4 regions of the Mesorhizobium sp. f-mel genome follow, and region 4 is predicted to be linked to each of the others. Evidence: riboswitches for the same ligand, from Rfam matches in the RefSeq annotation. Region 4 holds a riboswitch; each other region holds the start of a gene.

Region 1 (4,840 bases), on a different contig from region 4:
GCCGTGCAATCAAGAGAACCTACCGGAACTCGGTCGTTCAGTGGCGCAATCCGCGACGGCCGGACGCACCGGCCGGACCATCCAGGTCAGCAAACCCAAGTGCGCCCGACCGGTCGCTGTGGGTTGGACCAGCGGCGATGACGTGGATGGCTGGCCATGCTGATCGACGGGTCAAAACCTTCCTCACTGGTTTTGTGGAGGGAGCGATAATCGAACCAGGCTGATGCACTGCTTTCTACCCACACGCGATGCGGGCAGACCTCGACTTCGTGTGGGGAACGTAGCGCTCGGCGACGGTGACGGAACTCATCAGGACTGGGCCCGCTCGTCGTGAGGCTGGAACATTCCCGGCGCTGATCGCAGCCGACGCTGCTCGTCGAAACGGACGCATCATCGAGCGTCGAAGGCGAAACCGCGATCTCAGTCCAAGGTCATGAAACAGGACCGCGATCCGATCGGCCCGCTCTCTCCGCCAGAGGCGCGGGCTTCATTTGTTCGGCCGGTGCGGCGGTCCGCTTGGGGGCGGAGATTGAAAATCTGCGGCGGTGTGTCGAGTACAGCGATGGGCTGCCTGGACAGCCGGCGGTTACCTTTCGGTTGCTCTAAGGCTCCGCGCCGCCTCATCGAGTGCCAGCGGATCGTCACCGAGGCGGTCGATGAGGTCTTGAGCTTGGTCGCCGGTGATGCCTGTTCTCATCGCCAGCGCTTCCGCTGCCTCAACATCCGATTGACCAGCGGCGCGGTTGCCTTTCTTCACTCGGCTTTGGGTCTGCGTGGGAGCTGGCACATCGGCACCAGATATTGCCGGCGGGCGAGCACCAAGCGAGCGGTCTTCGTTCTCGATTTCGACGGTCGCCTGATTCCAATGGCGCTCGTGCAGACCGTGCGTCTGGCCTTCTCGTTCCCAGATCTCATATGCGCGGCGCCGAATGCGTTCGTGTTTGTCGTCTGACATGGTCGTTCCTCCTTGTGGGTTTCACCCAACGCGAAGGAGCGTCGGAACGATCCCATCCTGCACGCCGATTTCAGACAAAGAGGGGACCCGGAAGGCTGGCTTCCGGAAGACCATGCCTGCGGCGTTGCGATGCTGCGATGCTTTAGGTGGCCCGGAGCAAATCCTAGTGCGGTGCTCGAGAGCAAGTCGTCCATCGCGCTGAAGGGTGCAGCATTGTTTTCCGTATGGAAACGGGTTTGAGGAGAAAGTTCGGCTCCTGCAGCACGATGCCAGACTAAATTAGAGCTGGCCATTGCTTGAACATCGTTCGCGCAGCTGCTACGTCGCCCATATCGACAGGGGCGCTCCGTATTGCCGGGGCTGAGATGGAAGGTGCAAGCCTTCGGTCCCTCAAGCTGATCTGGGTAATGCCAGCGGAGCGAGGCGACTATGTTTTCAGGTGCACAGATTTCCCTGTATCCGATGTGCGATGATTTCGTCGGCGTCATCCTTAGGGCACTTTCGGCGATGGATCCTTATCGGCCGAATTTCCGCATCGAAACCGACGACATTTCGACGCTGATGGTCGGCCCGCCCGAACAGCTTTTCCCGGCCATGCGCGATCTGTTCGCCTCGGCGGCGGCAAGTGGTGTGCATTGCGTGTTGTCGGCGACGGTGTCGCGTGGCTGCCCTGGCGAGCCTGACGATCCGATCTGCACACCGATTTCCGGCAGCAGCCACGAGCTGTCCCTGGCCGAGCGCATCGGCGCGGCGCGGGCGCATGTCGACGGTGCGAAAAAACTCGGACAAGAGGTCGCCGCGCAGTTCTCGCTCTATCCGCTCGGCGAGGGCCACCACATGGACGAGATCTACGGCTGCATCGACTTCCTCAAGGCCTCGGGGGTCTTCGACAGGTCGAAGAATTTCTGCACGAAGCTGAGGGGCGACGCTGGACCGGTGTTCGCGACGCTGTCGGAAGCTTTCCTTCGCTTCGGCGCGCCGCAAGGCCATGTCGCGCTCGACTTTACCGTGTCGGCGAACAGCCCGAGCCCTCGTTAGCCTTGGCTGTCAACGGGTTGCAGCGAGATCCGAGACGGCATCCGGAACGACCACCAGCTTGCCGACGAAATCCTTGGCAATGAAATCCGCCTGGGCGCGGTGGAAATCGGAGAGCTTGTAGACGCCGCCGACCAGCGGTCGGATCTTCTTGTCCTCGATGTAGCGGACGATACGGCGGAAATCGTGTCGCGTGCCCTGACTGGAACCGTGCAGCTGCAACTGCTTGAGATACATAGTGCGCAGATCGAGCTGTACGACCGGGCCGGCAATCGCGCCGGCCGTCGTGTAGCGACCTTCGGGCCTGAGGATGCGCAAGAGGTCGTTGAACATGGCGCCGCCGACCAGGTCAGCAACCACGTCGATCGGCCGGCCCTCGGTCGCTGCGTTCACGGCGGCGGGCAGGTCGGCGATGCCACGAGTGATCACCGCTTCGGCCCCGATGTCGAGCACCGCCTGTTCCTTGCCCTTGCCGACGACGGCATAGGGGATGGCGCCGCGCGCCCGCGCCAGCTGCACGATGCCGGAGCCGACGCCGCCAGAAGCGCCAGTGACCAGCACACGCTCGCCAGCTCTTAGTGCGGCACGTTCCAGCATCTGTTCGCCTGTGAGATAGGCGCAGCAGAAGGTGGCAAGTTCGACATCGGTCATTTCGGTATCGACGACATGGGCGTTCTCGGCTGGCACAGCCTGGTATTCGGCATAGCCGCCGTCACGGCCGTGGCCCATATAGTCGATGTCGGCGAGGGAATCGTCGTCGCGGTTGTAGATCGAGAAATCGACCATCACCCGCTCGCCGATACGGTCCGGCGAGACGCCATCGCCGACGGCGACGATGTGGCCGACCGTGTCTGTGCCCTGGATGCGCGGGAAAGTCAGCGTGTTGCCTTGGCGGCGCCAAGTCGATACCGCGGCAGCATCTTCTTCCGTGCCATAGGCGCCCTGACGCACCCAGACATCGGTGTTGTTCATGCCGCAAGCGGTGACCTTGACCAGCACTTCACCTGGGGCGGGCGAGGGCACTTTCACGTCGGTGCGGTAGACGAGCTTTTCCGGCCCGCCGTGACCGGTCAGCTGCACGGCGGCCATGGTGGCGGGGAGGGATTTGGTCATGGCATTCATGTCGATCTTCAGATGTTTGCAAACACGCTTTTCACCGCATCGGCCGTCTTCGAGACGATGATGTCGGCCTCTTCGCGGGTGAGGCAGAGCGGCGGCGCAAAGCCGAGAATGTCGCCCTGCGGCATGGCGCGGCCGATGACACCGCTTGCGGCGAGGGCGGTTGCGACCTGCGGCCCGATCTTTTGCGATGCATCGAAGAACACGCGATCATTTCTGTCGGCGACGAACTCGATTGCCGCCAGCATGCCGTCACCGCGCACCTCGCCGACGTTTTTGTGGCCGCCGACGGCTTTCGCCAGTTCGGCACGGAAATAGGCGCCGGTCTCGCCGGCATTGGTCACAAGGTCCATCTCGTCTATCAGTTCCAGGTTGGCGACACCGGCGGCAACGCAGATCGGATGCGCCGAATAGGTCCAGCCGTGGCCGAGCGAGCCGAGCTTGTCGGAACCCTGCACCAGCACCTGCCAGACCTTGTCCGAGACGATGACGCCAGACAGCGGTGCATAGGCCGAGGTCAGGCCCTTGGCGATGGTGATCAGGTCGGGCTTGATGCCGTAATGGTCGGAACCGAACATGGTTCCCAGCCGGCCGAAGCCGGTGACCACTTCGTCGGCGACCAGCAGCACATCGTACTTCTTCAGAACCGCCTGGATCTTTTCCCAATAGAGGGCGGGCGGCGGCACGATGCCGCCGGTGCCGAGGATCGGCTCGCCGATGAAGGCGGCAACCGTGTCCGGGCCTTCAGCCAGGATCATCTCTTCGAGCTTGTCGGCGCAGTGTTGGGAAAACTGCTCCTCGCTCAGCGAGCGGTCGGCACGGCGGAAATAGTAGGGCGCCTCGGTGTGCAGGATCGGCGCACGCGGCAGGTCGAAAGCGTTGTGGAATAGGTCGAGCCCAGTCAGCGATCCGGTCATGACGCCGGAACCGTGATAGCCGCGCCAGCGCGAGATGATCTTCTTCTTCTCCGGCCGGCCGAGCACGTTGTTGTAGTACCAGATCAGCTTGATGTTGGTTTCGTTGGCGTCGGAACCGGAGAGGCCGAAATAGACCCTCGACATGCCTTGCGGGGCGCGGTCGATGATCATCTTGGACAGCGTGATCGACGCCTCGGTGCCGTGGCCGACATAGGCGTGGTAATAGGCGAGGTTCTTGGCTTGCGCGGCGATGGCGTCGGCAATCTTCTGGCGGCCATAGCCGACATTGACGCAATAGAGTCCGGCGAAGGCATCGATGCTCTTGCGGCCATTGTTGTCCCAGATGGTGACGCCTTCGCCGCCGGCGATCACGCGGGTCGGGCTCTCGCCGCGCGCGTGCGTGCCCATATGGGTCGAGGGATGGAAGAAGTGGTCGCGGTCCCAGGCGGCGAGTTCGTTGGACTGGTCGAGCATCTTTTTTACTCCTGAGAAAAAGTGTCGGGCGCGGTTCTAGGCCACGTCCAGGCAGAGATATTTGAGATCGGTAAAGGCTTCGAGCCCGTGGCGCGAGCCCTCGCGGCCGATGCCGGACTGTTTGACGCCGCCGAAGGGGATCGGCGCGCCGGTGATCTTCACGCGGTTGATGGCAACCATACCGTAGTCGAGCGCGCGGCCCATGCGCAATTGGCGGCCGCCGTTCTCGGTGACGACATAGGCGACAAGCCCGTATTCGGTGGCGTTGGCGCGGGCGACGGCTTCGTCTTCGCTATCGAAAGGCGTCACGGCGGCGACCGGACCAAAAGTTTCCTCGCGC
Region 2 (4,840 bases), on a different contig from region 4:
CGACATCGGCGAGCGCGACATGGAGAAAGCCGGAGCCGGTGGCCGCCTTCAGTTCGCGGCTGGTACCCTCGGCGATCTTCCTGCCGTGGTCGATGACGGCGATGCGCGCTGCGAGTTGATCGGCCTCTTCGAGATATTGCGTGGTGAGCAGGATGGTGACGCCGGCCTCGGCGAGGCCGCGGATCATGCCCCAGACATCCTTGCGGGCGTTCGGATCGAGGCCTGTGGTCGGCTCGTCAAGGAACAGCACGCCCGGCGTGACGACCAGCGAGGCGGCTATGTCGAGCCGCCTTCGCATGCCACCTGAATAATCCCTCACCTGCTTCGTCGCCGCTTCGGACAAGCCGAAAGCCGCGAGCAAATCGTCCGCACGAGCTTTCGCGGCGCGACCGCGAAAACCCCAGAGTCGGGCGAGCAGGACGAGGTTCTCCCGGCCCGTCAAGTCCTCGTCGAGCGAAGCGAACTGCCCGGTCATCGCGATTGCCGCGCGGACCTCATGCGGGGCCTGCACGAGATCGTGCCCCATCACGGTCGCGGAGCCGGCGTCGGGGCGGGACAGCGTCGCGAGCATCCGCATCAGCGTTGTCTTGCCGGCGCCGTTCGGGCCCAAGATGGCGAAAATCATGCCGCGCGGCACATCGAGATTGATACCATCGACCGCGCGCAGCTTGCCGAATGTCTTGACCAGGCCGCGAGCGGAAATGGCTGACTGGGCAAGGCCCATAGAAGGCACACCCTTAGGAGAAGTATCGTTCATGCAATCATCACGCTAGAGGCTCCGACCATCTACCTGGCCGCCGAGGCTGAAGAGCCGGTCAGATCATATGTCGGACGGTCTCTACTCATTTCGGGGTTTTCACTCGATCACGGCGCAGGCCTGACGATTTCCGGCATCACCTGCAGGCTGGCTTTTGTAGTCGTCCTGTCCGCCGTGGATCATCAATGCCTTGCCTCGTATGGCCGTATCTCCACCATCCAGCTTGACCACGCTGTTGAAAGCCTGGGAACGCAAAACGCCGTCGGGGCCGACTCGCTGATTTGGCATATCGCCCGCGTGCGGGCCTTTCCCGGTGAGGTATCCATGTTCGGCATTCGTCGGATTGAAGTGCCCACCGGCCGAGGCATGGCCGGTGTGATGGTCGCACTTCCCGGTTTCGTGAATATGGAATGCGACCCATTCACCCGCCGGCAGTCCTGTTACCTCCAACGCTATCAGCACGCCGTGCGCCGTCTCGGTCAGCGTGGCCGTTCCGTTCTTCTCGCCAGCCATGTTGACGAATTCGGCTTTCGCGGTCGCGGTGTCCTGAGCCGCTGCAGGCATCGCGACCGCCAGCGCCAACCCTGCTGTTGCAACCAATTTTTTCATCGACTCGTCCTCCGGTTGTCCAAGGAAGCCAAACATCAAAGGGGTCTCTTCGTTCCATTTGGGAATTGAGTTTTCGTCTCCGGCACGGCCGCCAGGGAAGCGACGCCGACAACTTTTTCGATGTGCCTCAGTTTACACCCATTCGAAGAGTTGCGCGGTTTGCCAGCCCGCCAGCAGTATGATGAGAATGCCAACGAGCCTGAGAAGCGTCTTTTCTGCGATTGACTTCACTACCCATCCCGCAATCGGCGCTGCGACTACGCCGCCAAGGATCAAGCCGGCGACAGAGAGTAGATTTTCCGTTAGCTCTCCTGCCTCCTCCCAGTGGCCCGTTAGCACCGCAAACAAGAAGGTCAGAGACACCGAGAGCGTGATGAGGAACTCGCTGGCATTTACCGTACCAATAACGTAGCGGGGCGTCCCGCCAAAACCAAGAAGGCCCGTCGTTACGATGGGTCCCCATCCGCCACCCCCTGCCGCATCGAGAAATCCACCACCAAGTCCAAGGGGAGGTACCGCGCTTGCAGGGACCGGATTGCTTGGGATACGCCGGAAGGAACGGAACAGGAGCCAAGCTCCGACGAGTGCAAGGTATGTGGTCACATATGGCTTCATGATCGCTCCCTCAAACGAGGTGAGCACAAAAGCGCCGAGAACGCCGCCGAGAACGCCAAACGGCATCAGGCGCCAGAAAAGCTTCCAGTCGATATTGCGGTGATAGAGGTGAGCCGAACCCGAGGCCGCAGTGGTAAACAGCTCAGCCGCGTGAACTGAAGCCGAAGCGTGTGCAGGAGACACGCCAAACCCCAGTAATGTTGTCGAGCAAATCACGCCGTAGGCCATGCCGAGAGCCCCGTCCACAGCTTGAGCTACAAACCCTACGAGCGCAAAAAGAATGAACTCTTGCATTTGGCTCTCCAACAAAGCGCGAGTCGTAATTGCCGAAAAGACAATTCACCAAACGCCTCGCATCGACAATGGTGACGACGAACGGGAAATTGTCCACTCGATCGACGCCTTTCCTGTACCTTCAGTCATTCAGCCTCTTAGGATATCGAGAGCGATCTCTCGAATTGGATGTTCGGGTAGCCGCACCTCCTCTGACCTGAGGTTTCACGGGTCGGGTACGGGTCGGGCGCAGACTTGCAGCTCCACCCCATATCTGTTTAATTGCCGCCATCCACAGGGGTGCTCCGTATCGTCGGGGCTGAGAGATGGGCTGCAAGCCCGTAAACCCTAGAGCTGATCTGGATAATACCAGCGGAGCGAGGCGGGCGATGTTTTCTGACGTACAGATTTCTCTTTATCCGAGGACCGGCGATTTCGTCGGTGTCGACATCTCCGCGCTCGATGCGCTCGACCCTTGTCGCGATCAGTTGCGCATGGGCACAGGCGATATTTCGACGCTGCCGGTCGGCCGGCTCCAGGGCCATGTCACGACCGAGCTTACGGTTTCGGCCAACAGCCCGGCCCCGCGCTGATCTTTTCGCGCCAGACAGGTCTCGCATGTCCCAATCTTTCTCCGCCGCGCCGCGAATCGCAGCCTTGTTCGCCAAGATCGGACCGGCCTTGCTATCTGTCGGCACGCTGGTTTTGGCTTGGGAGCTCTATGCGCGCATCTCGGGCATCTCGCCCACCACGCTGCCCGCGCCGTCACGCATTCTCGCCCAGGCCATCCTGCAGCGCCAGGCGCTGTTCGACAACACCGTGCCGACCATCAGTGCCACATTGGTGGGCTTCGCCTGCTCGCTGGCCGTTGCCTTCCTTCTTTCGATGCTGATCGATTTCTTCAAACCGCTGCGCCGCGCCCTGTTCCCGGTCTTCATCATTAGCCAGACGCTGCCGCTGGTGGCGATCGCCCCGCTGGTCATTCTCTGGTTCGGCTTCGGGCTGACGCCGAAGATCATGCTGGTCGCCCTCGTGACTTTCTTTCCCATGCTGGTCGCGCTGGTGCAGGGTTACGAATCGACGGATCGGGACATCTCGGCGCTTCTGAGTTCGATGGGCGCTTCCCGCATGCGCATTTTCCTGCTGGCCCGCCTGCCCTCCTCGCTGCCCTATTTCTTCGCCGGGCTGCGTATCTCGATCACCTACGCCGTGGTGGGCGCCATCTTCGCGGAATATGCCGGCGCGGCCAAAGGGCTCGGCATCTACATGCTCAACGCCAAAAACAATTTCCGGCCCGATCTCGTGCTCGCAGCCGTGCTGATCAGCGCCTTGCTCACGCTAGCCCTGTTTGCCGCCACGGTGCTGATCCAGCGCGCCGCCATGCCATGGGAGCGGCTCGATGCCGCACGAAAATCATGAGCAGACGGCTGGAGCTGCGCCAAGTCAGCAAGCGTTTTGGCGACATTGACGTGCTTGCCGGCATCACGCTGCATGTCGAGCCGGGCGAATTCGTTTCAATCCTCGGCCCCTCCGGAGCCGGCAAATCCACGATCTTCAGATTGCTGACGGGCGGTCTCGAAGGCTACGGCGGCGGTGTCGACTTCGACGGGCGGCCATTGGCCGACGCGCGCCGACCGTTTGCCTTCATGCCGCAGCACGATGCCCTGATGCCTTGGCGCACGGTTATCGACAACACCGCGCTCGGTTTGGAAGTGCAAGGCATGTCCCGCAAGGCGGCGCGCGACAAGGTGGCGCCGCTCTTCGGCGAATTCGGCCTTGCGGGCTTCGAGCAAAGGTATCCGGCGCAGCTCTCGGGCGGAATGCGCCAGCGCGCCGCGCTGTTGCGTACCGTCGTGCAGGACCGCGCCATGCTGTTGCTCGACGAACCGTTCGGCGCACTCGACGCCCTCACGCGCACCGGCATGCAGCGCTGGCTTCCGATGATGTGGGACCGACACCGCTGGACCGTCCTGCTGATCACCCACGACGTGCGCGAGGCAGTCTTCCTGTCCGACCGCATCTATGTGCTGAGCAGCCGCCCCGCCCGCGTGCTGCGCGAAATCGCCATACCTCTTCCGCGCCCGCGCACGGATCTTGTCTCGCCGGAAGCCAGCGCCATCGAAGCCGACATCCTCGATACCCTGCTCGATCCACAGCCCGCCCAAAGGACATGACCATGCTTTCCAGACGCCTCTTCATCGCTGCCGCATTGATCTCCGGGCTCGGACCCGTCACGTCCGTCCGCGCCCAGCAGACTGTCACCGTCGCACTAGACTGGACGCCGAACACAAACCATGTCGGGCTATATGTCGCCCAGGCGAAAGGCTTCTACGCCGAGGCCGGGCTCGACGTGCAGATCCTGCCCTACAGCGACACTGCGGCCGGTACGCTGATCGCCAACCGCGTGGCTGATTTCGGTATATTGGGATCCATAGGATTGTTCACCCAACGCACCGCCGGCGCCGACCTCGTCGCCACCTACGCCATCATGCAGACAGAAACCGGCAGGCTGGTGTTCAATGCCGACCGCGCCGATATACAGTCCCCAAGGGACCTGGACGGCCTAACCTATGGCGGTTTCGGCAG
Region 3 (4,840 bases), on a different contig from region 4:
GAAACTGTTCAGATAAGGACCATGGAACGCTACGTCCGCAGCCTCGGCGGCGAACTTAAGATCGTCGCGATCTTCCCCGATGGCACCAGGGCGGAAATACCCATCCACGCGGGCCGCCCTGTCAAATCTCGGATTACGGCCGAGCAGGAGCCGATTGGGAACGATAATTATGGGGAAGCCCGGTTGGGGGCATGATTGCGGCTGTTCGGTGCAGCCGGAATTTCTGATTTGCTCTATGGCGCGCCTGCAGCCAAGCGTTGAAATGTGTTGCTTAGGATAGCTGCCGAGCCGCTTCAATTCAGTGCCGGGCCTCTACCAATGAAAGCATCGGCGCGGAGGCCGGAAACCCGCTCAAGCGACTCGATTATGCGACTGAGCAATATGGCGACGCAATCGGCCGCCAGGCGGTCCTCGTCGGCGATCGATGCCACCGCCGTGGGCAACAGCAAATTGGCCGTGGCGGCAAACGCCAGCGCATCGGCGCTTGACAAAAGGGCGCCGGCCCGGTCCAATCGAGGCATTCACCAGGGGAGTCCCGGCAAGGGGCTGAGATACTGCTGGCTTCGCGGCGCAGTGACCCGTTGAACCTGATCCAGTTCACACTGGCGTAGGGACGGTGCAAGCGCTTTGCGGGAATTCATGCCCGAAAACCTGTTTCGAGCAGGTCGCCCAAGGCGTCTTTTCATCCTTCCGGCACAGAACTGGGTCTCCAATGCAAATGAGCAAAGGAGCCTCAAATGAATGCCTTGACCCCCGCCGTGTCGACGGGACCGCTGCCCGCCTCGCGGAAAACCTACAAGCCCGGCGCCATCCACCCGCAGATCAGGGTGCCGATGCGCGAGATCGCCGTCCACCCGACCGCCGGTGAGCCGCCGGTCACGGTTTACGATCCGTCCGGCCCTTATACCGACCCCACTATCGAGACCAGCATCGAGACCGGCCTTGCCCGGCTGCGCCAGGACTGGATCACGGCACGTGGCGATGTCGAATTCTACGACGGCCGCCACGTCAGGCCGGAGGACAATGGATTTGCGGCGGGCGAGCGCCTGACGCCGGAATTTCGAGTCCGCAACCCTCCGCGGAGGGCCCGGGCCGGCAAGGCGGTGACACAGCTTGCCTATGCCCGCGCCGGGATCATCACCCCCGAAATGGAATTCGTCGCCATTCGCGAGAACCTTGGACGCGAGATCCTGCAAGGCAAGCTGCAGCGGGAGGGCGAGGCCTTCGGTGCCTCGATCCCGGATTTCGTCACGCCGGAGTTCGTGCGTGAAGAGGTGGCGCGGGGGCGCGCAATCATCCCCGCCAACATCAACCACCCCGAAAGTGAGCCGATGATCATCGGCCGCAATTTCCTGGTCAAGATCAACGCCAATATCGGCAATTCCGCCGTCACCTCGTCCATGGCCGAAGAGGTCGAAAAGATGGTCTGGGCGATCCGCTGGGGCGCCGACACGGTGATGGATCTGTCGACCGGCCGCAACATCCACAACATCCGCGAATGGATCATACGCAATTCGCCGGTGCCGATCGGGACGGTGCCGCTCTATCAGGCGCTGGAGAAGGTCGCCGGCATCGCCGAGGACCTCAACTGGGAGGTCTATCGCGATACGCTGATCGAGCAGGCCGAGCAGGGCGTTGACTATTTCACCATCCACGCCGGCGTCCGGCTGCATTACATTCCGCTGACGGTCGAGCGCGTCACCGGGATTGTCAGCAGAGGCGGCTCGATCATGGCGAAATGGTGCCTGCACCATCATCGGGAAAGCTTCCTCTACGAGCATTTCGAGGAAATCTGCGACATCTGTCGCGCCTATGACGTCTCCTTCTCACTCGGCGATGGCCTACGCCCCGGCTCGATCGCCGACGCCAACGACGCGGCGCAATTCGCCGAACTGGAAACGCTCGGTGAGCTGACAAAAATCGCCTGGGCGAAGGATTGCCAAGTCATGATCGAGGGGCCTGGGCATGTCCCCATGCACAAGATCAAGCGGAACATGCACAAGCAGCTCGCCATCTGCGGTGAGGCACCCTTCTACACGCTCGGACCGCTGACGACCGATATTGCGCCCGGCTATGACCACATCACCAGCGGAATCGGTGCTGCCATGATCGGCTGGTTCGGCACCGCCATGCTCTGCTATGTGACGCCGAAGGAGCATCTCGGTCTGCCGGATCGCAACGACGTCAAGACCGGTGTGATAACCTACAAAATAGCCGCGCACGCCGCCGACCTCGCCAAGGGCCATCCGGCGGCGAAAATCCGCGACGATGCGCTGTCACGGGCCCGGTTCGAGTTCCGCTGGGAAGACCAGTTCAACCTCTCGCTCGACCCTGAAACGGCGCGCTCGTTCCACGACGAGACCTTGCCGAAGGAGGCGCACAAGCTGGCGCATTTCTGTTCCATGTGCGGGCCGAAATTCTGCTCGATGCGCATCTCCCATGACATCCGCGCCGAAGCACAGAAGGAGGGAATGGCGGCGATGGCGGAAAAATATCGCGCGGGCGGCGACCTCTATATGCCGGTGAGTGACACCACGCCCAAGGTGCCGGAGCCGTCATGAGGGTGCTGGTCAAAGGGGCCGGCGTCGCTGGCCTCACAGCTGCCTTCGAACTTGCCGCTCGCGGCGCAGCGGTCACCGTGGCCGAAATCGGGTGTAGTCTCGGCGGCGCATCGTGGTTTGCCGGCGGCATGCTAGCGCCCTGGTGCGAACGCGAAAGCGCCGAGCAGCCTGTGCTGGACCTCGGACGCGGCGCCGCCGACTGGTGGGATGCGGCGCTGCCCGGCCAGGTGACGCGGGCCGGAACGCTCGTTGTTGCAGCGCCGCGGGATGCGGGCGAGCTTGACCGTTTCGCAAGCCGCACCTCAGGCCATTGCTGGATCGATGAAGAGGAAATCGCGCGGCTGGAGCCCGATCTCGCCGGCCGTTTCCGGCGCGGGCTGTTCTTCCCCGGCGAGGCGCATCTCGACCCGCGCCAGGCGATGGCAGCGCTTCACGAAAAGCTCGCCGCCATGGGCGTCGACTTCCGCTTTGCCACGGACGCCCGGCAGCTTTCCGGGTTCGAACGCGAGATCGACTGCATAGGAATGGCAGCGGGTAATGAGAGGCTGCGCGGCGTTCGCGGCGAAATGCTTATCCTGCGCACGCCCGAAATCTCGCTGTCGCGCCCGGTGCGGCTGCTTCATCCGCGCTTTCCGCTCTACGTGGTGCCGCGCAGCGATCACCGTTTCATGGCCGGCGCCACGATGATCGAGAGCGATGACTGTGGTCCGGTCGCGGTCCGTTCGATGATGGAACTTCTCAGCGCTGCCTGCGCGCTCCACCCGGCCTTCGGTGAGGCCGGCATCATCGAGACCGGCGCCGGTATTCGCCCGGCCTTTGCCGACAATCTGCCGCGTGTCGAAGCACGTGGAAATGGCGTCGCCATCAACGGGCTCTACCGCCATGGTTTCCTTCTTGCGCCCGCCATGGCGCGGCTGGCCGCCGCTCTTGTCTTCGATCATGCCAAATTCGAGGAACTTGCTCATGCAACTGATCGTCAACGGCGAAGCGCTTGAGAATGACGCCACGACACTGGCGGCGCTGCTTGCCGCGCTCGCCTATGAGGGCGATTGGCTGGCAACGGCTGTCAACAGCGACCTTGTGCACAAAGCAAACCGGGCAGAATTCCTGTTGAGCGAAGGCGACCGGATCGAGATCCTGTCACCCATGCAGGGTGGGTAGGACCATGTTCGATCTTTTTGGAACGACGCTTCCCTCACGCCTGCTTCTCGGCACCGCCCAATATCCTTCACCAGCCATCCTTGCCGATGCTGTCAAGGCGTCCGGGACGTCGGTGGTGACCGTCTCCTTGCGGCGTGAAATGGCAGGCGGCAAGGCTGGCGAGAATTTCTGGTCGTTGATCCGCTCGCTCGGCGTCCACGTCCTACCCAACACTGCCGGCTGCCATTCCGTCAAGGAGGCGGTCACGACCGCGAAAATGGCGCGCGAAGTCTTCGGCACAGACTGGATCAAGCTCGAAGTGATCGGCAACCATGATACCCTCCAGCCGGACGTGTTTGGCCTGGTCGAAGCCGCCCGAATCCTGTGCGAAGACGGTTTTGCGGTCCTCCCCTACACCACCGACGATCTTGTCGTTGCGGAACGGCTGCTGGACGCGGGCTGCAAGGTCTTAATGCCATGGTGCGCGCCGATCGGTTCCGCGCTCGGCCCGGTCAACATCCCGGGGCTGCGCTCGATGCGTGGACATTTTCCCGGCGTCCCGCTGATCGTCGATGCGGGGCTTGGACGACCATCGCACGCGGCGACCGTCATGGAACTCGGCTTCGACGCCGTGCTCCTGAATACGGCGGTTGCCAAGGCAGCCGATCCGATCGGCATGGCGCGCGCGTTCGGCAAGGCGGTCGATGCCGGCCGTGAAGCTTTCTGCTCGGGAATGCTCGAACCGCGCGATGTCGCCATACCGTCGACACCGACATTTGGCAGGGCGGTTTTTTCATGAAGCTCGACCCCTTCTACCTGATCGTCGACAGCGCTGCCTGGATCGAACGGCTCGTCCCGCTTGGCGTTAAGCTGGTGCAGTTGCGCATCAAGGACAGGGACGAGCCCATGCTGCAGATGGAAATCCGCCGCGCGATCGACGTCTGCACGGCCCATGGTTGTCAACTGATCATCAACGACTATTGGCGGCTCGCCATTGAGGAAGGCTGCGACTTCGTCCATCTCGGTCAAGAGGATCTGGCTGCGGCCGATCTGCTGGCGATTAAATACGCCGGATTGAAGCTCGGGCTTTCGACCCACGATCACGCCGAACTGGAAACGGCGCTCGCGGCCGAGCCGGA
Region 4 (4,840 bases):
TCGTTGGTCGGCTCGTCGAGCACCAGCAGGTTTGCCGGCCGCGCCAGCACACGGGCGAGCAGCAGCCGCGCCCGCTCGCCGCCCGAAAGCTCGCGGACCGGCGTGCGCGCCTGTTCCGGCTTGAACAGGAAATCCTTCATATAGGAGACGACGTGGCGCTGCTCGCCATTAATGACAAGGTTCTCGCCGCGCCCGTCGGTGAGGTATTGCGCCAGCGTTTCGGCCGGGTCGACCGCCTCGCGCTTCTGGTCGAGCGTGGCGATCTCCAGATTGGTGCCGAGCCGCACCGAGCCTGAGTCCGGCTTCAATTCGCCGGTCAGCATCTTCAGCAGCGTCGTCTTGCCGGCACCGTTCGGGCCGACGAGGCCGACACGATCGCCGCGCTGGATGCGGGTCGAGAAGCCCTTGACCACGGTAAGATCGCCAAAGCTCTTCTCGATGTTCTTGGCCTCGATCACCAGCTTGCCGGATTCGGCGGCGTCGCTGGCCACCATGGTCGCCGCACCCTCGGCGCCGCGATGGCCACGAAAACGCTGGCGCAGGGTCTGCAGTTCGCCGAGCCGGCGCATGTTGCGCTTGCGCCTTGCCGTCACGCCGTAGCGCAACCAGTGCTCCTCGCGCACGATCTGGCGGCCAAGCTTGTGCTGCTCGCGCTCTTCTTCTTCCAGCACGTTGTCACGCCATTCCTCGAAATGGCCAAAGCCCTTGTCGAGCCTGCGGGTCTGGCCGCGATCGAGCCAGACAGTGGCGCGTGACACGCGCTCGAGGAAACGGCGGTCGTGCGAGATGACGATCAGCGCCGAAGAGGTGCGGCCAAGCTCCTCCTCCAGCCACTCGATGACCGACAGGTCGAGATGGTTGGTCGGCTCATCAAGGAGGAGAATGTCGGGCTCCGGCGCCATGACGCGGGCAAGGGCAGCACGGCGCGCCTCGCCGCCGGAGAGATCGTTCGGCGGTTCCTCGCCGGACAGGCCGAGATGCTCTATCAGATAGGTGGCGCGGTAGGGATCGTCGGCGGGTCCGAGCCCCGCCTCGACGTAGGCGCGGACGCTGGCGAAACCATCCATGTCGGGCATTTGCGGCAGGTAGCGCACTGTCGCCGAAGGCTGGCGGAACACCTCGCCGTCCTGCGGCTCGATCAATCCCGCAGCGATCTTGAGCAACGTCGACTTGCCCGAGCCGTTGCGGCCGACCAAAGCGATCTTGTCGCCTGCCGACGCCGTCAGTTCCGCTCCGTCGAGCAGCGGCGTGCCACCGAAAGTCAGTTTTATCCCGTCGAGATTGAGAAGTGGCGGCGCCATGTCAGCTTTCGGTAAGCGGGAGTGGGTGGGCGAGCAACAGCGCGCGGCCGCTGCCCAACGCGATTTCGAGCCGGCCCTTGACCTCATTGGAAATGGTCAGCGACGAGCCGAACGCCATCTCGATATGGTTAAGCGGCCATTTGGCGCCGGTCACGGTCAGGCCGGAAAGGTCGGAAAAGCCGAGAATCGAAAACAGCGTGCTATCGGCGTAGTCGAAGCCGACCTTTCCGCGAAGCAAGGGAATGCCTTCCTGTGCGCCGCTGGTCAAAAGCACCTCCGTCCCTGCCTCGGCCAGTCGGACGCTGAGCGCCAGGTGCAAGAAGGCGTGGTCGGCCCGCTTGCCACCGAACGCGCCGGCAAGCACGAGGCTGGTCGCGCCGCGTTCGAGCGCGGCGGCGATAGCCAGTTCGCCGTCGGTCTTGTCCTTTTCTGCCGGAAACACCTGGCGGGGCACGGCGGCCAGCTCGTCCGGCAGATCCGCCGGCACCGAATCGAAGTCGCCGACCCAGAGTTCCGGCGTCAGGCTCAGCGTCCGGGCATGGCTCATGCCGGCGTCGGCGGCGATGACACGCGTGCCAGCGACCTGGCGGTCGAGCAGCGGCGTGCGGATAAGATCGCCGCCAAGCAGGATGGTGAATTTGCTCATATGCGTGGCCCTTACCAGCCCTGCTTGCGAAACGGAAGGCCGCGTTCCGGATGCCCGGCAAACTTCCGCTTGCGCCACACCTGGGCCGGGCCTATGTGTCGAAACGCTCTAACGGGGTGCTGGACGCGATCTTCGCGGACCAGCTGAGAGGCAACCATGCCAACCCGCTGAACCTGATCCGGTTTGTACCGGCGGAGGGATTAGACGTTTCGGACAGCCCGACGCCTCAATTCCTTTCAACGTGAACGAAGGAGGCGCCGATGCGCACGTTTTTATACACTCTTGTTTCGGCAATGCTGCTTGCGGCGGCCGTTCTCGCCGGCATCGGGCCGGCATCCGCGCAGGAAAAACTCACCGTCTATACCTATGAGAGCTTCACCGCCGACTGGGGTCCAGGCCCGGCGGTGAAGAAGGCCTTCGAGGCCGAATGCGGCTGTACTCTCGAATTCGTCGCGGTCGCCGACGGCGTCGCCCTGCTCAACCGCGTCAAGCTGGAAGGCGCCGCAACCAAGGCCGACATCGTGCTTGGCCTGGACACCAATCTGACGGCCGAAGCCAAGGCCACCGGCCTGTTTTCGCCGCATGGCGTCGTCATCGACGTCAATGTGCCGGGTGGCTGGAGCGACAATATTTTCGTGCCGTTCGACTATGGCTATTTCGCCGTCGTCTACGACACCGAAAAGCTAAAGACCCCGCCGAAGAGCCTGAAGGAATTGGTCGAGGGCAATGCCGATGAGAAGATCGTTATCCAGGATCCGCGCACCTCGACGCCCGGTCTCGGCCTGCTGTTGTGGGTGAGGTCGGTCTATGGCGACAAGGCGCCGGAAGCCTGGGCCAAGCTTAAGGCAAAGGTGCTCACCGTGACGCCGGGCTGGAGCGAGGCCTATGGCCTGTTCACCAAGGGTGAGGCGCCGATGGTGCTGTCCTATACCACGTCGCCGGCCTATCACATGGTCGCCGAAAACACCGAACGCTATCAGGCGGCGTCCTTCGAGGAGGGCGAGTATCTGCAGATCGAGGTTGCCGGCATAACCACCACGGGTGCGAAGAACCCGTTGGCGAAACAGTTCTTGACTTTTATGACCGGGCCGAAATTTCAGGATGTCATCCCCGAGACCAACTGGATGTTTCCTGCCGGCAAAACTGACAAGCCGCTCAATCCGGCCTTCGACAAGCTCGTCAAGCCGACCAAGACTTTGCTGTTCAGCCCCGAAGAGGTCGCCGCCAACCGCAAGGCCTGGGTCGACGAGTGGCTGTCGGTGATGAGCAAGTAGCTGTGATTGAAAGATGATCACTCTACGGCGCCCCCCTCTGTCCTGCCGGACATCTCCCCCTCAAGGGGGGAGATCGGATGTCACTTCCGCTTTCGCCAATCGCAACAGTCGAAAGATTGAGGCGAGGGTAAAGCTGCCAATCTCCCCCCTTGAGGGGGAGATGTCCGGCAGGACAGAGGGGGGTGGGCGGGAACTCGGCCTCAGCCATATTTTCTGCTTCGACGATCGTTGAACCAGGCAGGGCGGGATGCATATCGGATATCCTGCCGATCCCCGCGTCACCGCCGGCACCATCGCGCTTGCCGCTGTTGCGCTGCTGATCGGCGCTGCGTTCGCCGGGCTCATCCTTGAAGCTACACGCAACCCGACCGGCGCCGCGTCGACTTTCGATTCCTACCTCTTCCGTGTCGCCCGTTTCACGCTGTGGCAGGCTTTGCTGTCGACACTGCTTTCCGTCGTGCCGGCGCTGTTCGTTGCGCGGGCGCTGTCGCGGCATCCGCGCTTCTTTGGTCGTGCCTTGATCCTGCAGCTTTTCGCCGTGCCGCTTGCGCTGCCGGCCATCGTCGCCGCACTCGGCATTCTGGCTCTCTATGGCCGTGCCGGCTATTTCGCCGGCGTGCTCACCGCGATTGGCGGTCAGGGCTGGCCGGGCATATACGGCCTGTCCGGCATCCTCGTAGCCCATGTCTTCTTCAATCTGCCGCTGGCGACGCGGCTGTTCCTCGAGGCGCTGGCGACGGTGCCGGCCGACCAGTGGCGGCTGGCGAGCCAGCTCGGCATGGGCGCCAGGCCCGCATTCCGGTTGATCGAATGGCCGACGCTGCGTGCGGCACTGCCAGGCGTCGCCGGGCTTGTCTTCATGCTCTGCATCACATCCTTTACCATCGTGCTCACGCTGGGCGGCGGGCCGGGCGCGACGACACTGGAGGTCGCCATCTATCAGGCGCTGCGTTTCGATTTCGATCCTGCCCGCGCGGTGACGCTGACACTGCTGCAGATCGCGCTGACCTTCATCGTGGTGCTTGCATTGATGCGGCTTGGCGCCAACACCGTGGGCGACGCCAACCTGCCGGTGGCACCGCGCCGGTATCTTTCGGCTGGTACGGCCGAGACCGTGCTGAACGCAGCATTGATCGTTCTGGCATTGCTGTTCGTCGCCGGGCCGATGGCGGCCACGGTGACGTCAGGCCTTGGCGCCGATCTCGGCCGGCTGGCGGCCGAGCGCGCGGTGCGGCAGGCAACGCTGACCAGCGCCGTGCTCGCCTTGCTGGCGGCGCTGCTTTCAGTGGCGCTGTCGCTGTCGCTCGTCATGGCACGACGGGCGCTGGCCTTGAGGCGTCGCGTCGACGCCAAGACGTTGCTCGAATACGCCACCGATACCGGCGCCGGCTTCGTCCTCGTTGTGCCGCCCATCGTAATCGGCGCCGGCTGGTTCCTTCTCCTGCGTATTTTCAGCGATGTCTTTGCCATCGCCCCTGTCATGGTCGTCGCCGTCAACGCGGTGATGGCGATGCCGTTTGCCATCCGCGCCATTCGCCCCGGCTATGATGCGGCGAGCGAACGCCACGAACGGCTCTGTTTACTGCTTGGCATTTCGGGCTGGGACCGGTTCCGGCTGG

Evidence for each region. A riboswitch is a leader RNA that binds a small molecule or an ion and turns the genes downstream of it on or off. The one in region 4 is predicted to bind thiamine pyrophosphate.
Region 1: it holds a riboswitch for thiamine pyrophosphate, as region 4 does, so the genes downstream of both, ACWUKX_RS26095 (YkoF family thiamine/hydroxymethylpyrimidine-binding protein) here and thiB (thiamine ABC transporter substrate binding subunit) in region 4, are expected to answer to the same signal.
Region 2: it holds a riboswitch for thiamine pyrophosphate, as region 4 does, so the genes downstream of both, ACWUKX_RS19995 (hypothetical protein) here and thiB (thiamine ABC transporter substrate binding subunit) in region 4, are expected to answer to the same signal.
Region 3: it holds a riboswitch for thiamine pyrophosphate, as region 4 does, so the genes downstream of both, thiC (phosphomethylpyrimidine synthase ThiC) here and thiB (thiamine ABC transporter substrate binding subunit) in region 4, are expected to answer to the same signal.

What each region holds. Positions count from the first base shown of each region.
Region 1 covers NZ_JBSPTO010000030.1:521-5,360, forward strand. Annotated here, with positions in the region: gene ACWUKX_RS26090 (DUF2934 domain-containing protein) at 587-955, opposite strand; TPP riboswitch at 1,283-1,394, shown strand; gene ACWUKX_RS26095 (YkoF family thiamine/hydroxymethylpyrimidine-binding protein) at 1,385-1,993, shown strand; gene ACWUKX_RS26100 (alcohol dehydrogenase family protein) at 2,003-3,112, opposite strand; gene ACWUKX_RS26105 (aminotransferase) at 3,121-4,500, opposite strand; gene ACWUKX_RS26110 (NAD-dependent succinate-semialdehyde dehydrogenase) at 4,537-4,840, opposite strand, start outside.
Region 2 covers NZ_JBSPTO010000017.1:1,128-5,967, forward strand. Annotated here, with positions in the region: gene ACWUKX_RS19980 (ATP-binding cassette domain-containing protein) at 1-757, opposite strand, end outside; gene ACWUKX_RS19985 (superoxide dismutase family protein) at 857-1,366, opposite strand; gene ACWUKX_RS19990 (sulfite exporter TauE/SafE family protein) at 1,499-2,275, opposite strand; TPP riboswitch at 2,541-2,653, shown strand; gene ACWUKX_RS19995 (hypothetical protein) at 2,644-2,847, shown strand; gene ACWUKX_RS20000 (ABC transporter permease) at 2,873-3,673, shown strand; gene ACWUKX_RS20005 (ABC transporter ATP-binding protein) at 3,670-4,428, shown strand; gene ACWUKX_RS20010 (ABC transporter substrate-binding protein) at 4,425-4,840, shown strand, end outside.
Region 3 covers NZ_JBSPTO010000042.1:15,345-20,184, forward strand. Annotated here, with positions in the region: gene ACWUKX_RS29060 (helix-turn-helix domain-containing protein) at 1-195, shown strand, start outside; gene ACWUKX_RS29065 (hypothetical protein) at 294-512, opposite strand; TPP riboswitch at 517-632, shown strand; gene thiC (phosphomethylpyrimidine synthase ThiC) at 738-2,561, shown strand; gene thiO (glycine oxidase ThiO) at 2,558-3,556, shown strand; gene thiS (sulfur carrier protein ThiS) at 3,525-3,722, shown strand; gene ACWUKX_RS29085 (thiazole synthase) at 3,727-4,500, shown strand; gene ACWUKX_RS29090 (thiamine phosphate synthase) at 4,497-4,840, shown strand, end outside.
Region 4 covers NZ_JBSPTO010000006.1:61,728-66,567, reverse strand. Annotated here, with positions in the region: gene ACWUKX_RS10760 (ABC-F family ATP-binding cassette domain-containing protein) at 1-1,301, opposite strand, end outside; gene ACWUKX_RS10755 (thiamine diphosphokinase) at 1,303-1,947, opposite strand; TPP riboswitch at 2,050-2,164, shown strand; gene thiB (thiamine ABC transporter substrate binding subunit) at 2,208-3,221, shown strand; gene thiP (thiamine/thiamine pyrophosphate ABC transporter permease) at 3,469-4,840, shown strand, end outside.